Regions from separate parts of the Pantoea sp. X-Soil-OKNW-556 genome, predicted to be linked through region 1. Evidence: predicted binding sites of a transcription regulator. Region 1 holds the regulator's gene; each other region holds the start of a gene.
What was found. Region 1 encodes PhoB, which activates phosphate uptake and scavenging genes when phosphate is short. Its sites were predicted from a motif close to CTGTCATAAAACTGNCNNAT; they were not measured.
Positions count from the first base shown of each region.

Region 2: the regulator PhoB is predicted to act here: its motif matches at 3,915-3,934, upstream of opgB (phosphatidylglycerol--membrane-oligosaccharide glycerophosphotransferase).
Region 3: the regulator PhoB is predicted to act here: its motif matches at 3,097-3,116, upstream of ugpB (sn-glycerol-3-phosphate ABC transporter substrate-binding protein UgpB).

Region 1 covers NZ_AP035990.1:1,054,749-1,061,347, forward strand. Annotated here, with positions in the region: gene AC6I8T_RS04715 (AAA family ATPase) at 1-2,562, opposite strand, end outside; gene sbcD (exonuclease subunit SbcD) at 2,559-3,776, opposite strand; gene phoB (phosphate response regulator transcription factor PhoB) at 3,973-4,662, shown strand; gene phoR (phosphate regulon sensor histidine kinase PhoR) at 4,677-5,990, shown strand; gene AC6I8T_RS04735 (PstS family phosphate ABC transporter substrate-binding protein) at 6,115-6,599, shown strand, end outside.
Region 2 covers NZ_AP035990.1:686,483-693,081, forward strand. Annotated here, with positions in the region: gene AC6I8T_RS03055 (APC family permease) at 1-1,244, opposite strand, end outside; gene opgB (phosphatidylglycerol--membrane-oligosaccharide glycerophosphotransferase) at 1,537-3,834, opposite strand; gene AC6I8T_RS03065 (tautomerase family protein) at 4,050-4,439, opposite strand; gene AC6I8T_RS03070 (LysR family transcriptional regulator) at 4,560-5,483, shown strand; gene AC6I8T_RS03075 (glycosyltransferase family 32 protein) at 5,457-6,476, opposite strand.
Region 3 covers NZ_AP035990.1:343,938-350,536, forward strand. Annotated here, with positions in the region: gene livH (high-affinity branched-chain amino acid ABC transporter permease LivH) at 1-216, shown strand, start outside; gene AC6I8T_RS01510 (high-affinity branched-chain amino acid ABC transporter permease LivM) at 213-1,484, shown strand; gene livG (high-affinity branched-chain amino acid ABC transporter ATP-binding protein LivG) at 1,481-2,248, shown strand; gene livF (high-affinity branched-chain amino acid ABC transporter ATP-binding protein LivF) at 2,250-2,963, shown strand; gene ugpB (sn-glycerol-3-phosphate ABC transporter substrate-binding protein UgpB) at 3,199-4,515, shown strand; gene ugpA (sn-glycerol-3-phosphate ABC transporter permease UgpA) at 4,576-5,466, shown strand; gene ugpE (sn-glycerol-3-phosphate ABC transporter permease UgpE) at 5,463-6,308, shown strand; gene AC6I8T_RS01540 (sn-glycerol-3-phosphate import ATP-binding protein UgpC) at 6,310-6,599, shown strand, end outside.

The DNA of each region.
Region 1 (6,599 bases):
CTGCTGCCAGGCCTGTAATTGCTGCGCTACTTCCTGTTCGCATTTGTGTAGCGCCGCCTGGTGCGCCTGACGTTCGGCCTGCACCTGGCGGTCGCCAAACAGTTGCTGCCGACGCTGTTGCTGTTCGCTGCATTGCTGTTGCAAGGTGCTGAACGTTTGTTGCAACGCCGCGAGACGCTGCTGTTCACGCGCAAGATTCTGTTGCAGGTTGTGGTGCTCGCTGTTGGCTTTCGCCAGCTGCGGTTGCAGGGTGGTGAGTAACCGCTCACTCTCCTGCCATTTCTGCCAGCGTAGCTGCAACGCGCTCAACCAGTCTTCACGCGCCTCGCGCGCGGGTAGGGTGAGCTGATGTTGGGTCAGTTGCTGTGCCAGTTGTTGGCTGAGTTGCTGCCACGCAGCCCGCTCGGCTTCGCTACGCTGGTTGAGATCGTTCAGCGTCTGCTGCACGCTGGTAATTTGCTGCTGTGCCAGTTGCTGCTGTTGCAGATGCTCCAGCCATTCCCGTAGCTGATTTTCCTGCTGATCCTGCTCGCGTTGCCAGCGGGTCACATCGTCCTGCTGCTCCAGCGTGAAGGTGAGCGCCAGCTCACCGGTCAAGCTTTGCCACTGCTCACTCAGCGTGCTGAGCTGCTGCCCGATTTCCCTGAGTTCCTGCTGCAACGCCTGCTGTTGCAGCAATGACAGGCGTTGCTGCTCACCTTTGGCGGTGCCGGATTCTTTGAGCTGAGCAACACGAGTTTGCAATGCCGCAAGACGCTGTTGATTCTCGCCAGGTTCCAGTTGGCGATATTGCTCAATGGCCGGATGCTGACAGGAACCACACAGCGGGCAAGGATGATTAGGCTGCAAGCGGGCACGTTCATCGGCCAGTTGAGCGATTGTGCGTTCCTGGTCACATATGGTCTGCACATCAAGCATCGCCTGATTCTCACGCTTCCACTCCTCGCGCAGCGCCTGTAAAACCTGTTCTTCCGCCTGATAGTGCCGGGTAAGCGTATCCAGTTTTGCCTGACGTTGTTGTTGCTGTGGCTGGAGTGAACGCCACTGCGCCGTCAACAGGGTCAGTTGCTGACGCGATGCACGTTGCACCTGATGTTGCGCTAACGTATCACGGACCTGATCGATAGCAGGAGGCGCGGCTGGCAGCGCCTGCTGACGGGCAGCGAAAGCTTGCTGGAGCTGGTCAAGCTGCTGTTGTTGCTGCTGTTGCTGATTGCTCAACTGGGTGACGGCCAGCTCACGTTCATCCAGCCGGGTAATGTCGGATTGCCAGCGCGCCAGATGCTCGCCCCAGGCCGCGACGCTGGCTTCGCGGGTGCGCCATTGTTGCTGCTCATCCCACAGTTGTTGTAAGCGTTCACTCTCCTGTTGTTGCTGGCTGAGTGCGATGCTGTTTTGCTGCACCAACTGCTGTTGCGCCGTTATCTGGCGCTGCTGTTCGCTGACCTGCTGTTGCAGGGTCGCGATGTGTTGATCAAGTGGGATGACCTGCTCGGTCAGCAGCGTTTCCAGTTGTTGTTGTGCGTGCTGTGCCTGCTCGCGCGCCTGTTGGGCCGTGTGGAAACGTGCTTCACCTTGCTGCTGGGCATGGATCGCCTGTTGATGCTGCGCTTGCACCTGCTGCATTTGCCGGGCGAGGGCGATATTTTCCTGTTCCAGCTGTGTGCGCTGTTGCAGTTTATCGCGTAATTTTTCCGCCGGTTCGGCGCGCGCCAGCCTCTGACGTTCAGGTTCGGCCTGGTGCCACGCGTTTTCTGCCGCCTGCAACGCCTGTTGCGCCTGCTGCTGTTCGCCAGCCAATTGTTGTGACTGACTCAGCCACTGTTGTTGCTGCTGCGCAGTGGTGAGCTGCTGGTTCAGCGTGACCTCGGCTGCATTGAGTTGTTCCAACTGACTTGCCAGCTCAGCCCGCCGCGTCTCATCCAGCAACGACATTCCTCCGGCGCGGGCGCGCAGCGTGTCGAGATCGGCACGCGCGCTTTTGTAGCGCTCGAAAATCTGGATTGAGATTTGACCGTAGATCTCGGTGCCGGTCAGCTCCTCCAGCAGCTCGGCGCGCTCGCCAGGTTTGGCATTCAAAAAGGCAGCAAATTGCCCCTGCGACAGCATCATTGAGCGGGTAAAGCGGGCGAAATCAAGACCGGATAGGGTTTCGATCAGTTTTAATTTGTCGCCCACTTTGTCGGCAACAATTTGGTTGTCGGCACAGCGCGCCAGCTCAACGCGCGGAGCCTGCAATTTGCCGTCGGCCTGACCACGGGCGCGGTTCTGGCTCCAGAAGGCACGCCAGGCTTCACCCTTGATCTCAAACTCCACCTCGGCGAGGCATTCGGCGGTATCCCGGGTGATCAGTTCGTTCTGGGTTTGCGACAGCACGCCGAGGCGTGGCGTCTGGTGATACAGCGCCAGACAGATGGCGTCGAGCAGGGTGGTTTTACCGGCGCCGGTGGCCCCGGTAATGGCAAACAAACCGTTACTGGCAAATGGCTCACGGCGAAAATCGATAAACCATTCTCCGCGCAGGGCGTTGAGGTTTTTAAAACGCAGCGTCAGGATTTTCATGCAGAGGGGTTCTCCAGCGCGGCTAGGGTGGTGCGAAACAGTTGCGTAAGGTGTGCTGCCTGGTCGGCATCCAGATCCTCTTCCAGCGCCAGACGACGCGCAAACACCTCTTCAACCTGCAATTCGCTCAGGGTTTCGTTATCCAGTCGCGCCAGGCTGCGGCTGCGCTGTTCGCGACTGCGGCGTACCAGTAGCACCTCCACCGGTAAGTTTTCCGTCAGTTGTTCCACGCGGCGTTGCAGGTCGCTCAGGTGCTCCTGAGTGGTGATTTCAATATCCAGCCACACCGCCAGTTCGCCCTCTTTTTCTTTGAACAGCGCCAGTTGCCGTTCGATATCCGCCAGCGATCCTTTCAGTATCTGCATTGGCTGGAACAGCGGGATGGTCAGCGGCGTCACGGCATCAAGGCCGGTGCTGAAATCCAGCAGAAACACGCTCTTGTCGCGGCCCAACTCATCAAAGCTGAGTGGAATGGGCGAACCGCTGTAGCGAATATGATCGCTGTCAGCAATGCGTTGTGCTCGGTGAATATGGCCGAGTGCGATGTAATCCGCCGCAGGGAATGCCTGCGCCGGAAAGGCATCGAGGGTGCCGATGTAGATATCACGCACCGAGTCGCTTTTGGTTACGCCGACGGTGGTGAGATGGCCGGTGGCGATAATCGGCAGTTTGCCCCCGAGTGCTGCGCGCTGCGCCTCTGCGGCGGCAAAGCAGTGCTGATAATGTTGTTCGATGGCTTCCAGCAGCGACAGCTGTTTTTCCCGCCCGGACTGTCCGGCCTGGCTGCGCAAAATATCGCGCGGGCGCAGATAAGGGATGGCGCACAGCAGCGCGCCTGGCGTACCGTCGCGCTGCTTCAGGGTCAGCATCTGCTGCTCGCCCTGCGGCGTAGCGCTGGTGATCACCTGCGTGTTGAGGCAGGCAAGCAGTTCGCGTGATTCATTGAGCGTTGCCACCGAATCGTGGTTCCCTGCCAGAACGATCAACTGGCAGCGGCTGGCCTGCAACGCCACCACGAAGCGGTTAAACATTTCACGCGCATAGCTTGGCGGTGAGCCGGTATCAAACAGGTCACCGGCGATAATCAGCGCATCCACCTGATGCTGGTCAATCTGCTGGCGCAGCCAGTCGAGAAATGCCTGATGTTCAGCAGCGCGACTTTTGCTGTAAAAGAACTGGCCCAGATGCCAGTCTGCCGTATGGATGATGCGCATGGATGCTCCCTGCCAGAAAAAGCGATGGGGAATTATAACGACTTCACCACGAAAGCAAAAAAAACGCCTCACGGCTGTCACATTTCTGTTTTTCCACTAAATTTCCAGGGTTGGGTTTTTCATAAAAGTGTCATAAAACTGACGCATAATGACGCCGCAAATCCCAGTGACAGCCGTCATATCAGCAGGAGTAATAATGGCTAAGCGCATTTTGGTTGTGGAAGACGAAGCTCCCATCCGTGAAATGTTATGTTTCGTGCTGGAACAGAACGATTACCAGCCGATTGAGGCGGAAGATTATGACAGCGCAGTAGGGAAGCTCATCGAACCCTGGCCGGATTTGATTTTGCTGGACTGGATGTTACCCGGCGGTAGCGGTATCCAGTTTATCAAGCACCTGAAACGTGAAGCCATGACGCGCGATATTCCGGTGATGATGCTGACGGCGCGTGGCGAAGAAGAAGATCGTGTACGCGGTCTGGAAGTGGGCGCTGACGATTACATCACCAAACCGTTCTCCCCGAAAGAGTTGATGGCGCGTATCAAAGCGGTGATGCGGCGTATTTCGCCGATGGCGGTGGAAGAGGTGATTGAGATGCAGGGACTGAGCCTCGACCCGTCATCACATCGCGTGATGTCCGAAGCCACGCCGCTGGAGATGGGACCGACTGAGTACAAATTGCTGCACTTCTTTATGACGCACCCGGAACGCGTTTACAGCCGCGAACAACTGCTGAACCATGTCTGGGGCACCAATGTGTATGTCGAAGATCGTACTGTCGATGTGCATATCCGTCGTTTACGTAAAGCGCTGGAGGTCTCCGGCCACGATCGCATGGTACAAACCGTACGCGGAACAGGGTATCGTTTCTCTGCTCGCTACTAAACGGAGTCTTTACCGTGCTGGAACGACTCTCCTGGAAGAGATTATTGACCGAACTGGTGCTGGTCTGTCTGCCGGCACTGATTTTAGGTCTGGTATTTGGCTATCTCCCCTGGCTGCTGCTGATCGCGGTCTTGGGTTTGCTGTTGTGGCATTTCTGGAACCTGATGCGACTCTCCCATTGGTTATGGGTTGATCGATCCATGACGCCGCCCGGTGGACGCGCCAGCTGGGAACCGCTGTTTTACGGGCTGTATCAAATGCAGTTGCGTAACCGTCGTCGTCGTCGCGAGCTGGGCAACCTGATCAAACGCTTTCGCAGCGGTGCGGAATCGCTGCCGGATGCGGTGGTGCTGACCACCGAAGAGGGTATCATTTTCTGGTGTAACGGCCTGGCGCAACAGCATCTCGGCCTGCGTTGGCCGGAAGACAATGGTCAGAACATCCTCAACTTGCTGCGCTATCCTGAATTCTCCCGCTATATCCGCCAGCGTGACTTTAATAAGCCGCTGACGTTGGTGCTGAATAATCAACGTCATATGGAGTTTCGCGTGATGCCCTATAGCGAAGGGCAGTGGCTGATGGTGGCGCGTGATGTGACGCAAATGCATCAACTGGAGGGCGCGCGACGTAACTTCTTCGCCAACGTCAGCCATGAGTTGCGTACCCCGCTGACGGTGTTGCAAGGCTATCTGGAGATGATGAACGATTCGGTGATGAACGAACGTTCACGCAGCAAAGCGTTGCAAACCATGACGGAGCAAACACGACGTATGGATAGCCTGGTGAAGCAACTGCTGACGCTGTCGCGCATTGAAGCTGCTCCCGCCCTCGATATGAAAGAGACGGTAGATGTGCCGACCATGCTGTTGCTGCTCCAGCGCGAAGCGGAAACTTTGAGCCAGGGGCGTCATGAGATCCATTTTCACACCGATCCGCATCTCAAAGTACTGGGTAATGATGAACAGTTGCGCAGCGCCATCTCCAACCTGGTGTATAACGCGGTCAACCATACGCCGGAAGGGACGCGCATTGATATCAGCTGGCTACGTAATAAACAAGGTGCCGAGTTTAAGGTGTGCGATAACGGGCCAGGGATCAGCCCGGAACATCTGCCACGTTTGACCGAACGTTTCTACCGGGTGGATAAAGCGCGTTCGCGCGCTACCGGTGGCAGCGGCCTTGGGCTGGCGATTGTTAAGCATGCCCTCGGTCACCACAACGCCCGGCTGGAAATCACCAGCGTGCCGCATCAGGAAACGTGTTTCAGCTTTATCCTGCCGTCACGGTTGATCGTCGCCAGCCAGATACGGGAGAATGTGGCGCAATAAGCGTTCTGATTTCCCCGTAGCGGCACGATTTATCGCGCGCCGTTCAATTGGAACACCAAAAAACTGCGCGATAAATCGCTCAAAAGACTGCGCGATAAATCGCGCCGCTACGTGGAATCCCTGCATGAAATCGTTGCTGCTGTTCATTTTGCTGTCGTTCTCTGTGCTGGCGCAGGGGCAACAAACCATGCTGGCGGGCAATCTGAGCAGTGTCGGTTCTGATACCCTCGGTTATCTGATGACGTTGTGGGGCGAGGATTTCAGCCGTCAGTCACCGGGGGTGAATGTGCAGGTACAGGCGGCGGGTTCATCAACGGCACCCACTGCGCTGGCGGCGGGTGCTGCCCAGCTTGGCGCGATGAGCCGCCCGATGCAGGTCGATGAGCGCCAACTGTTTATCGCGCGCTATGGCTATCCTCCGCTGGCGGTGCCGGTGGCAATGGATGCGCTGGTGGTGGTGGTCAATCAGGACAATCCGCTGAAGCAAATTGCGCCACAGCAGCTTGATGCGCTGTTTTCAGTAACGCGTCTGTGCGGTGCGCAGCAGGTGCCGCAGCGCTGGGGGGATGTCGGTCTGACCGATCCACATTGGGCCACGCGTAGCATCCA
Region 2 (6,599 bases), 370 kb from region 1:
GTACTGGCAACAAAAGCCAGAGGACTGAGGATCGCGGCAATCGGTAAACGGAACGGGCGCTGCATATCTGGCAAGTGGTTACGGAACGCGCCCAGGGTTATTGGACCGGGCATATAGGTAAACACCGTTGCGGAGGTTACTGCACCAATCAAGCCACCCCATACCTGAAACTCTGATGGCAGCGTCCAGACGATCGCCAGCAGCAATGACAGCCACAATGCGCCACGAGGCACACCGGATTTCGCATCCACTTCACCAAACACCTTGAACAGATGGCCGTTGCGCGCCCACGCGAAAAGTACGCGTGCGGCCCCAGCCAGATAGATGTTACCGGTCCCGGCCGGTGAAATGACGGCGTCGATCAAGATCAGGTTAATTAACCAGGTAAGACCAAGGCTGCGTGCCAGGTCAGCATAGGGTGACTGGAATACCTGCTTCAGACCAGCCCAGCCGTGTTGCGACAGTAAATCTGTCGGCACTGCACCCATAAAGGCGTATTGTAGCGCCAGATAAATAACGAAACTGACGGCGATAGCGATACCAATCGCCAGCGGCACGTTGCGCTGTGGGTTTTTGGCTTCGCTGGCAAAATCCACCGCCTGACGAAAACCGAGGTAGGCAAACACGATCCCTGCGCCGGTCAGTGAACTGAACACGCCATGAGCTCCGCCCGGAGGTGCCGGTGGCACCTCAAGATTTGGCGCATGGAAGTAGAGCAGCAGGGTGACAATGGTCAGCAACGGCACGATAAATTTAAAGGTGGTAACAATGGTGTTAACGCGGCCAAAGAAACTGACGCTCCAGTAGTTAAGCAGGAAAAACACCACCAGCAGCCCAATCTGCACGGCAAAACCCAGTCCGGTCGGGCTGCCATCAGCATGTCCCAGCGCTGGCCACCAATAAATGGCGTACTGACGCACGGCTTCAACCTCCACCCCGGCCGTGCTGGTGTAGGCGAGCAGTGAACTCACGCCAATAACAAAACCGACGATATTGCCGTGTGAATAGTTGGGGTAGCGCACAAAGCCGCCCGCGCGCGGCAGCGCCGATGAAAGCTCGGCATACACCAGGCCAATCAGCAGCACGATCACTGCCCCTAATACCCACGCCCAGCCAGTATGGCTGCCCGCATAGCCGGAGCTGTTGAGTGCGGCATATAACCAGCCCGACCCAATCATCGATCCAATGCCAAGTAACGACAGATCGACCAGCCCTAATTTCTGTTTTAGCCCACTTGACGCCATAACATGCCCCTGTCTGATTATTAGATGTTGTGAGAGGGGAATAAAGCATATTGCGTGCCAGTAATATTTTACGGATGTGAAGGTTTAGCGATGAAATAAATATTCTGGCATCACCTGGAGAATGGGCGGTTCAGGTAAATGCCTGACATGGAAATAGGGGGTTCAATATATTCGGGAACTATCTGAACCTATGGATTCGCGGTGCAGGACGCACCGCGATGATCCGAAATATACATTATGCATGTAGTTGAAACATTATGTCATCCCTGCAACAGGAATGACATAATTCCCGTTAACCCTGCGGTTGTGGAATAATTTTAATATCCACCATGCCAATACCTAATTTACGGGGGTCCTGGCCGATGATATTTCCCACATTGGAGAGCTGGGGTTCCGGCGGGGCAATAATTAAATTATGGCTGCCGCCGGGATTGGTGAAATGCAGCGTGGTGGTCGATACATCGTCACCCAAGGTTAATTCCTGCTGCTGATCGCCAACGCGAACCGGAATTGGCCGATGCGCATTGGGGCCAAATGCACGGGCGGTGATCACCACATCAAAACTTCCCGGCAGCGGATCGACATATTCGATGTTCACTTCCGGTGCCAGATTGGCGTTGGACCAACGTCCCCACAGCTCCGGGCGCGAAATGCCGGTGAAGCTTTTCACGCTTTGCGGTGCACCGGGCACGTTGAGCATAAAGCTGTCAGCGCTATAGCGAATGGCGTTGTCTTCAATACGGATCTGCTGCTCATTGTGCTGATATTGCGCATCGCTGAGGGTGGTTAGCGGGAAGATCGCTTTTCCCTTCCACACCGGTTTATCAATACGCGTAACCGTTGGCTGACCGCCCATCTGCCCCATTGCGAGACAGAGGTCGCTGGAAAGTGCCAGATCAGGCTGCCACAGGCGCGCCATCTTAAAGCAGCGATCCACCCAGACGAACTTCTCCGCAGCGGTAAAGTCTGCCAGCTGATAACGCAGCGGCGCGGAATACTCACCTTCTGGCAGCGGTTCCACGCGTTTATCGCCCACGCGGAACAGAATCGGCAGCTTGAAGGTGGTACCTGAGAAGCTGAAAGTGTTCTTCTGCTGGTCGATGGTGAAGGCATCGAGCTTGCTGGGGAAATTCCACAGCTGGATGATATCCGGTTTCCATGACAACACCTTCTGCGTCATGTTATCAAACTGCGCGGAAAGCGAAGGGGAACTGAGGCCGCTGCGGCCAAGGCCAATGGCTTTATCGCCACCGAGAATATCCAACACGGTGGCACCGTTATCCAGCGTGCTGCGCTTGCCATCCAGCACCTTCGCTTCAGGCTGATCGCCACGGATCACCATAAACAGGTCATGGCGTGGTTGCTGGATCAGATATTGATGCGCGGTGTTATTCATCGCCAGGTGATCGGACGTCACCACAATGATGGTGTTTTTAAACCACGGCGAGGCTTTAATACGTTCAATCAGTCGCGCCACATGTTCCTGAGAGCAGGCCACCGCACTGAATGACTGATTTGGTTTGCCATCATAGCTGTAGCTTTTATGTTGGCAGGTACGGGAAATAAAACCGTCCGGGTGGTGGGTATCGACGGTGAGGGTAAAGAGCGCAAAGCGTTTCTGCTGCCGCGACAGTTCCTCATACTTCTTAAACACTTCATCCATCACGGTATCATCGTAATAACCCCAGTTGTTGCGATAGTCAGGGTCAGCCACGCGATCTTTCAGTTCCTGCGCACCGTACATATGTGCCGGGTCAAAACCATGCGATTTCAGGAAGGTATCTTTACCGGCAAAGCGCAGGTCGGCACCCTGAATAAACCAGTTCTCGTAGCCGGAATTCTTCAGGATATCGCCGAGACAGATATTTTGTGGGAAGAAGCTGGACAGTGCGGCCGACGCATTGTCCTGGAACGGAGCAAACAGCGGAATCCCACATTGTGAGCCGACCATACCGGCGATGGTGTAATCCGTGCCGGGCAGTTGTTCGGTGTTGCTGAAATCCAGGCTTTGATCTTTTTCACGACTCAGCTCGGGTGCCAGGCCGGGGAACGTTTTTTCGTTAAAGTAGGTTCGCTCCAGACTTTCGCCATAGATATAGACCAGGTTGAGCTTTGGCTCGCTAATCACCGATTTTGGCGTCTTGTAGTAAGTCTCGAAATCGGAATCCGCCAGTCGATTATGGGAAGCAATTAAATCCTTCACCTGACGAAATGCCGGAGTGGTTTGCACTGAGCCCGCAGCACAGGCAATAGCCAACAGACTCCAGCCAAGATGGTGTTTCTGTTTGCGACGACGTAGCAGCCATGTGAGCAGACAGAACAGGAGAAATAAGGCAATGATGATACCGATCGCCGGCACCACGTATTTGCTGACGCCCGCACCGGTCAGGCTGTTAGTCAGGGTATAGAGCACCGCGTCATTAATCCCGTCGCCAGTAAAATAGTTGCTGGCAAACAGCGTGATGTTGAGCACGATGAACAGGGTAAGAAGAAGCAAAATCACACCAAACCAGAACTTATTACGTCCGGCTTTGTGGGAATAGACTGCAATCGCAGCTAAAAAAAGTACAACCGATAATACTTCGGACAAGGTCGGATCCTCAGGCTGATTGAATACGCAATCCGTGCGTAACCACCCTCTTTGGGGGTTTTTGCGTCAATCTATATTGGCTGTCACATGTCTGCAACACGACCAGTCAGATTTGTGCGGCTGATTTGACTTTGTTTAAAGCGGGTTTAGGCAGGCTATGGTTTGCACTGGCAGCAATCAAAGATCGCTGCCAGATAAGGGGGAAGAGAAGAGGATCAGAGTTTGCCGGTCAGGTACTGCGCTTCGCCATCGGCAAAGCTCCAGTCACCTTTATTATTGGTAATAAAACTGATCATCAGGTCATTGCCCTGCACGCCACAGTTTTCCTGTAACTCGCGTGCTAACTCTGCCATGAAGAGCGTTTTCTGTTCTTCACTTCTCGGGCTGGTGTAGACCCGTACCATCACCAGATTGTCACTGCGCTCAAAACCGAGGCCGGTATCCTGAAAAACCATCTGGTATCTTTTGTTTTCGTGAACAATCTGATAACGATCGCGGGGTGGGACTTTAAAAGCAGTCAGAACGGCGCGATGAGCCGCATCCAGCAGAGTACGTAATTCTGATTCAGAACGGCCCTGAATCACGTCAAATTGCAGTAACGGCATAAATAAACCCTCGTTTTTGCTCACATGGAAAGAGTAGGATGTGGTGCTATGCTGCCGTGTACCGTTGCAAAGAAAAAGCGCGCTGCCTGAAATGATTATTTATTATTTTGAACAATCATCATGAAAGAGATTAAAACCGATGCACTTTGGGTGCACCTGCACTGGCTGACCGTACTGGCTGAGTTGGGGAGCTTTACCCGTGCGGCTGAACGGCTGGACGTCAGTAAGGCGGCGATGAGTCAAAAGATTAAAGAGCTGGAAGAGATGGCGGGCGTCGCGCTGGTGCAACGCACCACCCGCAGCGTACGCCTGACATCTGCCGGAGAAAAGCTGGTGGATGAGCTGCGAGATCCCTTTGCGCGTATTGAGCAGAGTTTTTTCAGCGTGCGTGATGAGGCGGGCCCGGTACGCGGCATGGTTCGTGTCAGCGCCCCCGTAGCCTTTGCCCGGCAGCAATTGGTGCCGATTATCGGCGATTTTTTGCGTGAATATCCGCAGGTGCGTATCCAACTGGATGTGACCGACCGCTTAGTCTCGCTCGGCAGTGAGGGTTTTGATTTGGCGATTCGTCACAGCCAGCAGTTGCCGGAAACGCATGTCGCATTGCCGCTGTGTGAAACCCAGACCTTATTGGTGGCGTCCCCCGCTTACCTGGCGGAGCAGGGTACACCACAAACCCCACAGGCATTGCAGCAGCATAATTGCCTGTACTATCCGCGCGGGCTGGAGTCACCACAGTGGCGTTTCCGTCAACTGAACGACGCCAGCGAAACGGTGCTGGTCAGAATCCAGGGGAATTTTGCCACCAACAATAGCGAATCGATTCGCGATGCGGCGTTGCAGGGGCTGGGCATTGCTATGCTGCCAGATTTCAGCGCCAGCGCGGCGCTGGCGGCGGGTACGTTACAACGGGTTTTACCGCAATGGCAGTCGGTGGACGCCTTCGCCGATCGTTTATGGGTGGTGCGCCCTTTTGCGGCCCAGGTGCCACGGGCGGTCACCACCTTTATTCACTGGCTACGCGCGCGCTTTGTTGATGGCTGAGGGCGACACCAGCGCAACCGGTGCATGGGGTTGCATCATTTGTCCCAGCAGGCTGGTGCGATTGTAGTTGCCAAGGCGCAGGTTGAAGTCGAGATGCTGACGTTCATTACCGCTTAATTTAATCACCGGTGGCGGGGTGTGCGGGCGCTGCTGAAATAACACCGATTTAGCAAACGCCGCGCTATTCCAGCCGCTCAGGCGTTGATAAAAGTAGGCATTCGCTTCGCCCTTGCGCAGATAGATATTCGCCCGGCGATATTCACGCATCGCCGCCTGTTGCGCCAGGGAGCAAAGTTGCTGCTCTGGCTCGGCAATTTTTTGCGCCAGCAGGGTAAAATCATCGCGCTTATTCAATTCACTGAAGAAACGTTGCGCCCCAAGATGTTTAATCGGCGCGTACTGCTTCTGCCATTCGCGGATAAAAGGATTATTGGGGCTGGCGGCGAGAAACCAGTTTTCCATCACCGGCGACAGGTAATTCATGGTTGAGACTTCGCAATAAAAACCAATCACATCCATAGGACGTTCCTGATGCACACGATGTACCCAGGCGAGATCTTCAAACAGCAGGGTGCTGCAATCAATGGCGATGCCGCCGTAGCGTAATAATAATTCCAACCGAATGGCATCACTTTTTTGTTTCAGCGTTAATTCTGGTGAAGTGAAGATAAAATCGGGCAAGACTTCTTTTACCGTCTGACGATTTAACAAATGCACCTGATGATCGGGATTATCCTGGCGGATTTTTTGAATATTTAACGCCATTGATTTCGGTAAATATTCATCGTCCCAATACATCCAGACTATTTTAGGGATATCTGCCAACTCTTTTTCGGCAGAAATCAACACCACGTTATCCTCTTCGCTCGGATCGTATTCCGGAGCGACAAGGCTATTTTGCTGCTTTTTTTGCAGTAACATCTGGCCGGTAAAAGCAATTTTCTGCCAGTTGTGCCACAGCATACGGGCAGTTTGGAGGCGTTTTTTTGTCATGGTGCACCTGATTATTGTGATTATCGCGGTTGGGGATTCCCTGATGCTGGCGCGTGGGCGCGCTCTTGTTTCCTCACGGCTGTGTGTAAAAGACTACCCTTGCTTAATAAAACATTCCTGCGC
Region 3 (6,599 bases), 710 kb from region 1:
GCCGGGATGAAAGCCTTCACTGCCGCAGTACTGGGCGGGATCGGCAGCATTCCGGGGGCGATGATCGGTGGTCTGGTGCTGGGCATTGCCGAAGCATTGACCTCGGCCTATCTCTCTACCGAATATAAAGACGTGGTCTCCTTTGCGTTGCTGATTGTCGTGCTGCTGGTGATGCCAACCGGCATTCTTGGCCGTCCGGAGGTGGAAAAAGTATGAAGCGCCTCGGACTGGTTAACGCCGTTATCTCTACGGTGATGTTGCTGGTGCTTGCCACCTTCTTTATGGGTATGCGCCTTGATCTTGATGGCACCAAACTGGTGGTATCCAACGCCGGAACGGTGCGCTGGAACTGGATTTTTGTCGGTTGCGGCGTGGTATTCCTGTTCCAGTTGCTGCGTCCGTTATTCCACGGCAAATTCAAACGCAGCGGCAATGGCCTGGTGCTGCCGGGCTTTGATGGTTCAACGCCGAAGCAGAAGCTGGTGATGGTGTTGATGATCGTGGCTGCGGTGATCTGGCCGTTCCTGGTTTCGCGCGGTAGCGTGGATATCGCCACCCTGACGCTGATCTACGTGATGTTGGGCCTCGGGCTTAACGTGGTGGTGGGCTTGTCGGGCCTGCTGGTGCTGGGCTACGGCGGCTTCTATGCCATCGGTGCCTATACCTTCGCCTTGCTGAACCACTACTACGGTTTTGGCTTCTGGCAGAGCCTGCCGCTGGCGGGTCTGGTGGCCGGGGCGTTCGGCTTACTGCTCGGTTTCCCGGTGCTGCGTCTGCGTGGTGACTATCTGGCGATTGTCACCCTCGGCTTTGGCGAAATCGTCCGTATCCTGCTGCTGAACAACACCTCGATTACCGGCGGTCCAAACGGTATCGCGCAGATCCCGAAACCGACCCTCTTCGGCCTGGAGTTTGGTCGCAAGGTCAGCGAGGGCGGCTGGGGCACCTTCCACGAGGTGTTCGGCATGAAATACGATCCCAATGACCGCGTGATTTTCCTCTACCTGGTGGCGCTGCTGCTGGTAGTGCTGACGCTGATTATCATCAACCGCCTGCTGCGTATGCCGCTGGGCCGTGCCTGGGAAGCGCTGCGCGAAGATGAAATCGCCTGCCGTTCTCTTGGTCTTAGCCCGACGCGTATCAAGCTGACGGCGTTTACCATCAGCGCGGCCTTTGCCGGTTTTGCCGGTACGCTGTTTGCTGCGCGCCAGGGCTTTGTCAGCCCGGAATCCTTCACCTTTGTCGAGTCGGCGTTTGTGTTGGCGATTGTGGTGCTGGGGGGCATGGGCTCGCAGTTTGCGGTCATCCTCGCCGCTGTGTTGCTGGTGGTATCGCGTGAGCTGATGCGTGACCTCAACGAATACAGCATGCTGGTACTGGGTGGCTTAATGGTGCTGATGATGATTTGGCGACCGCAGGGGTTGCTGCCGATGAAGCGTCCGCAGCTGAAACTGAAACAGGGTAAAGCAGGAGAGCAGGCATGAGTCAGCCTTTATTAGCCGTAGAAGGCCTGATGATGCGTTTTGGTGGCCTGCTGGCAGTCAACAACGTGGCGCTGGAACTGCGGGAGCAGGAAATCGTTTCGTTGATTGGTCCAAACGGCGCGGGTAAAACCACGGTGTTCAACTGCCTGACCGGTTTCTACAAACCCACGGGCGGCAGCATCAAACTGCGCGATCAAAATCTGGCCGGCTTACCGGGGCAGAAAATTGCACGGATGGGCATTGTGCGTACCTTCCAGCATGTGCGCCTGTTTCGTGAGATGACGGTGATTGAAAACTTGCTGGTGGCGCAACATCAGCATCTGAAAAGCGGCGTATTTTCCGGGTTATTCAAAACCCCGGCGTTCCGCAAAGGCGAAAGCGAAGCGCTGGACCGCGCTGCCACCTGGCTGGAACGTATCGGCCTGCTGGAGCTGGCGAACCGTCAGGCGGGTAACCTTGCTTATGGTCAGCAACGTCGTCTGGAGATCGCACGCTGCATGGTCACGCGCCCGGAAATCCTGATGCTGGATGAACCGGCGGCCGGTCTGAACCCGAAAGAAACGCACGAACTGGACGAACTGATTGCCGAACTGCGCGGTACGCATAAGGTGTCGGTGTTGTTGATCGAACATGATATGAAGCTGGTGATGGGCATTTCTGACCGTATTTACGTGGTCAATCAGGGAACGCCGCTGGCCAACGGCACGCCGGAAGAGATTCGTAATAACCCGGATGTGATCCGTGCCTATTTAGGAGAGGCGTAATATGGCCAACCCAATGTTAACCATTGAAAACGTCAGCGCCCATTACGGTAAAATTCAGGCGCTGCATAACGTCAGCCTGTATATCAATCAGGGCGAAATTGTCACCCTGATTGGTGCCAACGGTGCAGGCAAAACTACGCTGCTCGGTACGCTGTGTGGCGAGCCGCGTGCAACCGCAGGCACCATTACGTTTGATGGCAAAACCATTACCGATTGGCAAACCGCACGCATCATGCGTGAGGCGATCGCCATTGTCCCGGAAGGGCGTCGGGTGTTTTCGCGCATGACGGTGGAAGAGAATCTGGCGATGGGGGGCTTCTTTGCCAGCCGTAGCCAGTATCAGGAGCGTATTGAGCGCGTCTATGATCTGTTCCCGCGTCTGGCGGAGCGTAAGGTGCAACGTGCCGGTACCATGTCCGGTGGCGAGCAGCAGATGCTGGCGATTGGTCGTGCGCTGATGAGCCAGCCGCGTCTGCTGTTGCTGGACGAGCCATCGCTCGGCCTGGCGCCGATTATCATTCAGCAGATTTTCGACACCATCGAGCAGCTGCGTAAAGAAGGGATGACCATCTTCCTTGTCGAGCAGAACGCCAACCAGGCACTGAAACTGGCCGACCGTGGCTACGTGCTGGAGAACGGGCATGTGGTGCTGGAGGATAGTGGCGAAGCGCTGTTGTCCAACGAGGCGGTAAGAAGCGCCTATTTAGGTGCCTGAGTGCCCTAACCCTCTCCCGCGAGCGGGAGAGGGAATTGATCGAGCCAAACTTATATATTGCACGTCTCCTTCTCCCGCTTGCGGGAGAAGGCCGGGATGAGGGCAACAAGCTGCACTCAGCCTTGTCACATTCCCGTCATTAACCTGTTATTTTTCCGTCATTTTCCCGTGTCATGTTACTTCGCGAACAAAAAATGCGTGATTTCGCGCGTACCTACATGCACAGGAAAACATTATGTCCGCTTTTACGCTTCGTCCCCGCCTGATGAGTGCCCTGCTCGGTCTGATGCTCAGTGGTCATGCACTGGCTGCCACCGAAATTCCTTTCTGGCACTCAATGGAAGGCGAGTTAGGCAAAGAAGTTGATTCTCTGGCACAACGTTTTAACCAGGCCCACCCAGACTACAAAATCGTCCCGGTCTACAAAGGCAACTATGAACAAAGCCTGGCGGCGGGGATTGCCGCTGTGCGTACCGGTAAAGCACCGGCCATTTTGCAGGTGTATGAAGTGGGTACTGCCACCATGATGGCGTCCAAAGCCATTGTGCCGGTGCATCAGGTGTTCCAGGATGCCGGAATCGCATTTGATGAAAAACAGTTCGTCCCGACTGTCGCGGGTTACTACAGCGATTCCAGCGGCCATTTAATCTCTCAGCCGTTCAACAGCTCCACCCCGGTGCTGTACTACAACAAAGACGCCTTCAAAAAAGCCGGTCTGAACCCGGATCAGCCACCAAAAACCTGGCAGGAACTGGCAAAAGACGCCGATGCGCTGCGTAAAGCGGGCCTGACCTGCGGTTACGCCAGCGGCTGGCAAGGCTGGATTCAGATTGAAAACTTCAGCGCCTGGCACGGCTTGCCGGTGGCGACCAAAAACAACGGTTTTGACGGCACAGACGCTGAGCTGGAGTTCAACAAGCCGGTGCAGGTTCGTCACATCCAGATGCTGGAAAACATGAACAAGAAGGGTGATTTCACCTACTTTGGCCGCAAAGATGAATCCACCGCGAAGTTCTACAACGGCGATTGCGGCATCACCACCGCGTCTTCCGGTTCACTGGCGGATATCAAACACTACGCCAAATTCAACTTTGGTGTCGGCATGATGCCGTATGACGCAACCGTGCCGAATGCACCGCAGAATGCCATCATCGGTGGTGCCAGCCTGTGGGTGATGAAGGGCAAAGATGCCAACACTTACAAAGGTGTGGCGGAGTTTATGCAGTTCCTGGCGCAACCGGAAATCGCCGCCGAGTGGCACCAGAAAACCGGTTATCTGCCGATCACCACGGCGGCGTACGAGCTGACCAAACAGCAGGGCTTCTACGACAAGAACCCGGGTGCCGATATCGCGACGCGCCAGATGCTGAACAAAGATCCGCTGCCGTTCACCAAAGGGATGCGTCTGGGCAATATGCCGCAGATTCGCACCATCGTGGACGAGGAGCTGGAAAGCGTGTGGACCGGCAAACAATCGCCGCAGGCAGCGCTGGATAACTCAGTTAAACGCGGAAACGAACTGCTGCGCCGTTTTGAGCAGCAGGTGAAGTAACCCGCCGTAACGGGGCAGGCCGCGTGTCTGCCCCGATCTTTTTGCCTGAACGAGTCCGTTATGTCCTCATCATCACGCCCGGTTTTCCGCTCCCGTTTGTTGCCCTATCTGCTGGTACTGCCACAGCTGGTGATCACCGCCATCTTCTTTCTCTGGCCAGCCGGTGAAGCGCTGTGGTACTCACTGCAAAGCCTTGATCCCTTTGGTATCTCCAGCACTTTTGTTGGGCTGGATAACTTCAGACGGCTGTTCAGTGATGAGTACTACCTGGCCTCTTTCTGGACCACCATTGAATCCAGCGCGCTGGTCACGGGGTGCGGCATGCTGTTTTCTCTGCTGCTGGCGGCGCTGGTGGATTATGTGGTGCGGCTGAAAAAACTCTACCAAACCTTGCTACTGCTGCCGTATGCGGTAGCCCCGGTGGTCGCGGCAGTGCTGTGGATGTTCCTGTTTAACCCCGGACTCGGCCTGTTCAGCCATCTCCTTAACCAGATCGGTTACAACTGGAACTACGCGCAAAACAGCGGCCAGGCGATGTTCCTGATCGTGCTGGCATCGATCTGGCAGCAGATGAGCTACAACTTCCTGTTTTTCTTTGCGGCGCTGCAATCGATCCCCAAATCGCTGGTGGAAGCAGCGGCGATTGACGGTGCCGGGCCGGTGCGGCGCTTCTTTAACCTGTCGCTGCCGTTGATCACCCCGGTGAGTTTCTTCCTGCTGGTGGTCAACCTGGTCTATGCCTTCTTCGACACCTTCCCGGTGATCGATGCCGCCACTGGCGGTGGGCCGGTACAGGCGACCACCACGCTTATCTACAAAATTTATCGCGAAGGGTTTACCGGGCTGGATCTCTCCTCGTCGGCAGCGCAATCGGTGGTGCTGATGTTGCTGGTGATTGGCCTCACTATCCTGCAATTCCGCTTTGTCGAGCGTAAGGTGCAATACCAATGATTGAGAACCGACGCGGGCTGGATATCTTCAGCCACACGCTGCTGGTGCTGGGTGTGCTGACGATCCTGTTTCCGCTGTATGTCGCCTTTGTCGCGGCAACGCTGGACAACAACGCGGTTTATCAGGTGCCAATGACGCTGATCCCAGGTCACCACCTGTGGGACAACATCGCGCGCATCTGGACTCAGGGCGTTAACGGCAGTGGCCCGGCGTTTGGCCTGATGCTGTTCAACAGCCTGGTGATGGCGCTGAGTATCACCGTGGGCAAAATCGCCGTCTCGATGCTGTCGGCATTTGCGCTGGTGTGGTTTCGCTTTCCGCTGCGCTCGCTGTTTTTCTGGCTGATTTTCATCACCCTGATGCTGCCGGTGGAAGTGCGTATCTTCCCGACGGTGGAGGTGATTGCGACGCTGCATATGCTCGACAGCTACAGCGGTCTGACGTTGCCGCTGATGGCCTCGGCCACCGCCACCTTCCTGTTTCGCCAGTTCTTTATGTCGCTACCGGATGAGTTGATTGAAGCGGCACGCATCGACGGTGCCAGTCCACTGCGCTTCTTCTGGGACATCGTGTTGCCGCTGTCGAAAACCAATCTGGCCGCGCTGTTTGTCATTACCTTCATCTACGGCTGGAACCAGTATCTGTGGCCGCTGCTGATCATCAATGATGCCAGCCTTGGCACAGCCGTGGCCGGGGTGAGAAGTATGATCAATACCAGCGGCGGTCCGACGCAGTGGAATGAAGTGATGGCGGCAATGTTATTAACCCTGATCCCACCGGTGGTGGTGGTTTTAGTCATGCAGCGTGCCTTTGTGCGTGGCCTGGTGGAGAGTGAGAAATAAAATGGCAGGCGTAACCCTTCAGACCGTCACCAAATCGTATGACGGCAAAAATCAGATCATTCAGCCGCTGAATATCACCATCAACGATGGCGAGTTTATGGTGATGGTCGGGCCTTCCGGCTGCGGTAAATCCACGCTGCTGCGTATGGTGGCCGGGCTGGAGCGCGTCAGCTCTGGCGATATCTATATTGACGACCAACGTGTTACCGATCTGGAGCCGAAAGATCGTGGTATCGCGATGGTGTTCCAGAACTACGCGCTCTACCCACATATGACGGTAGAAGAGAACAT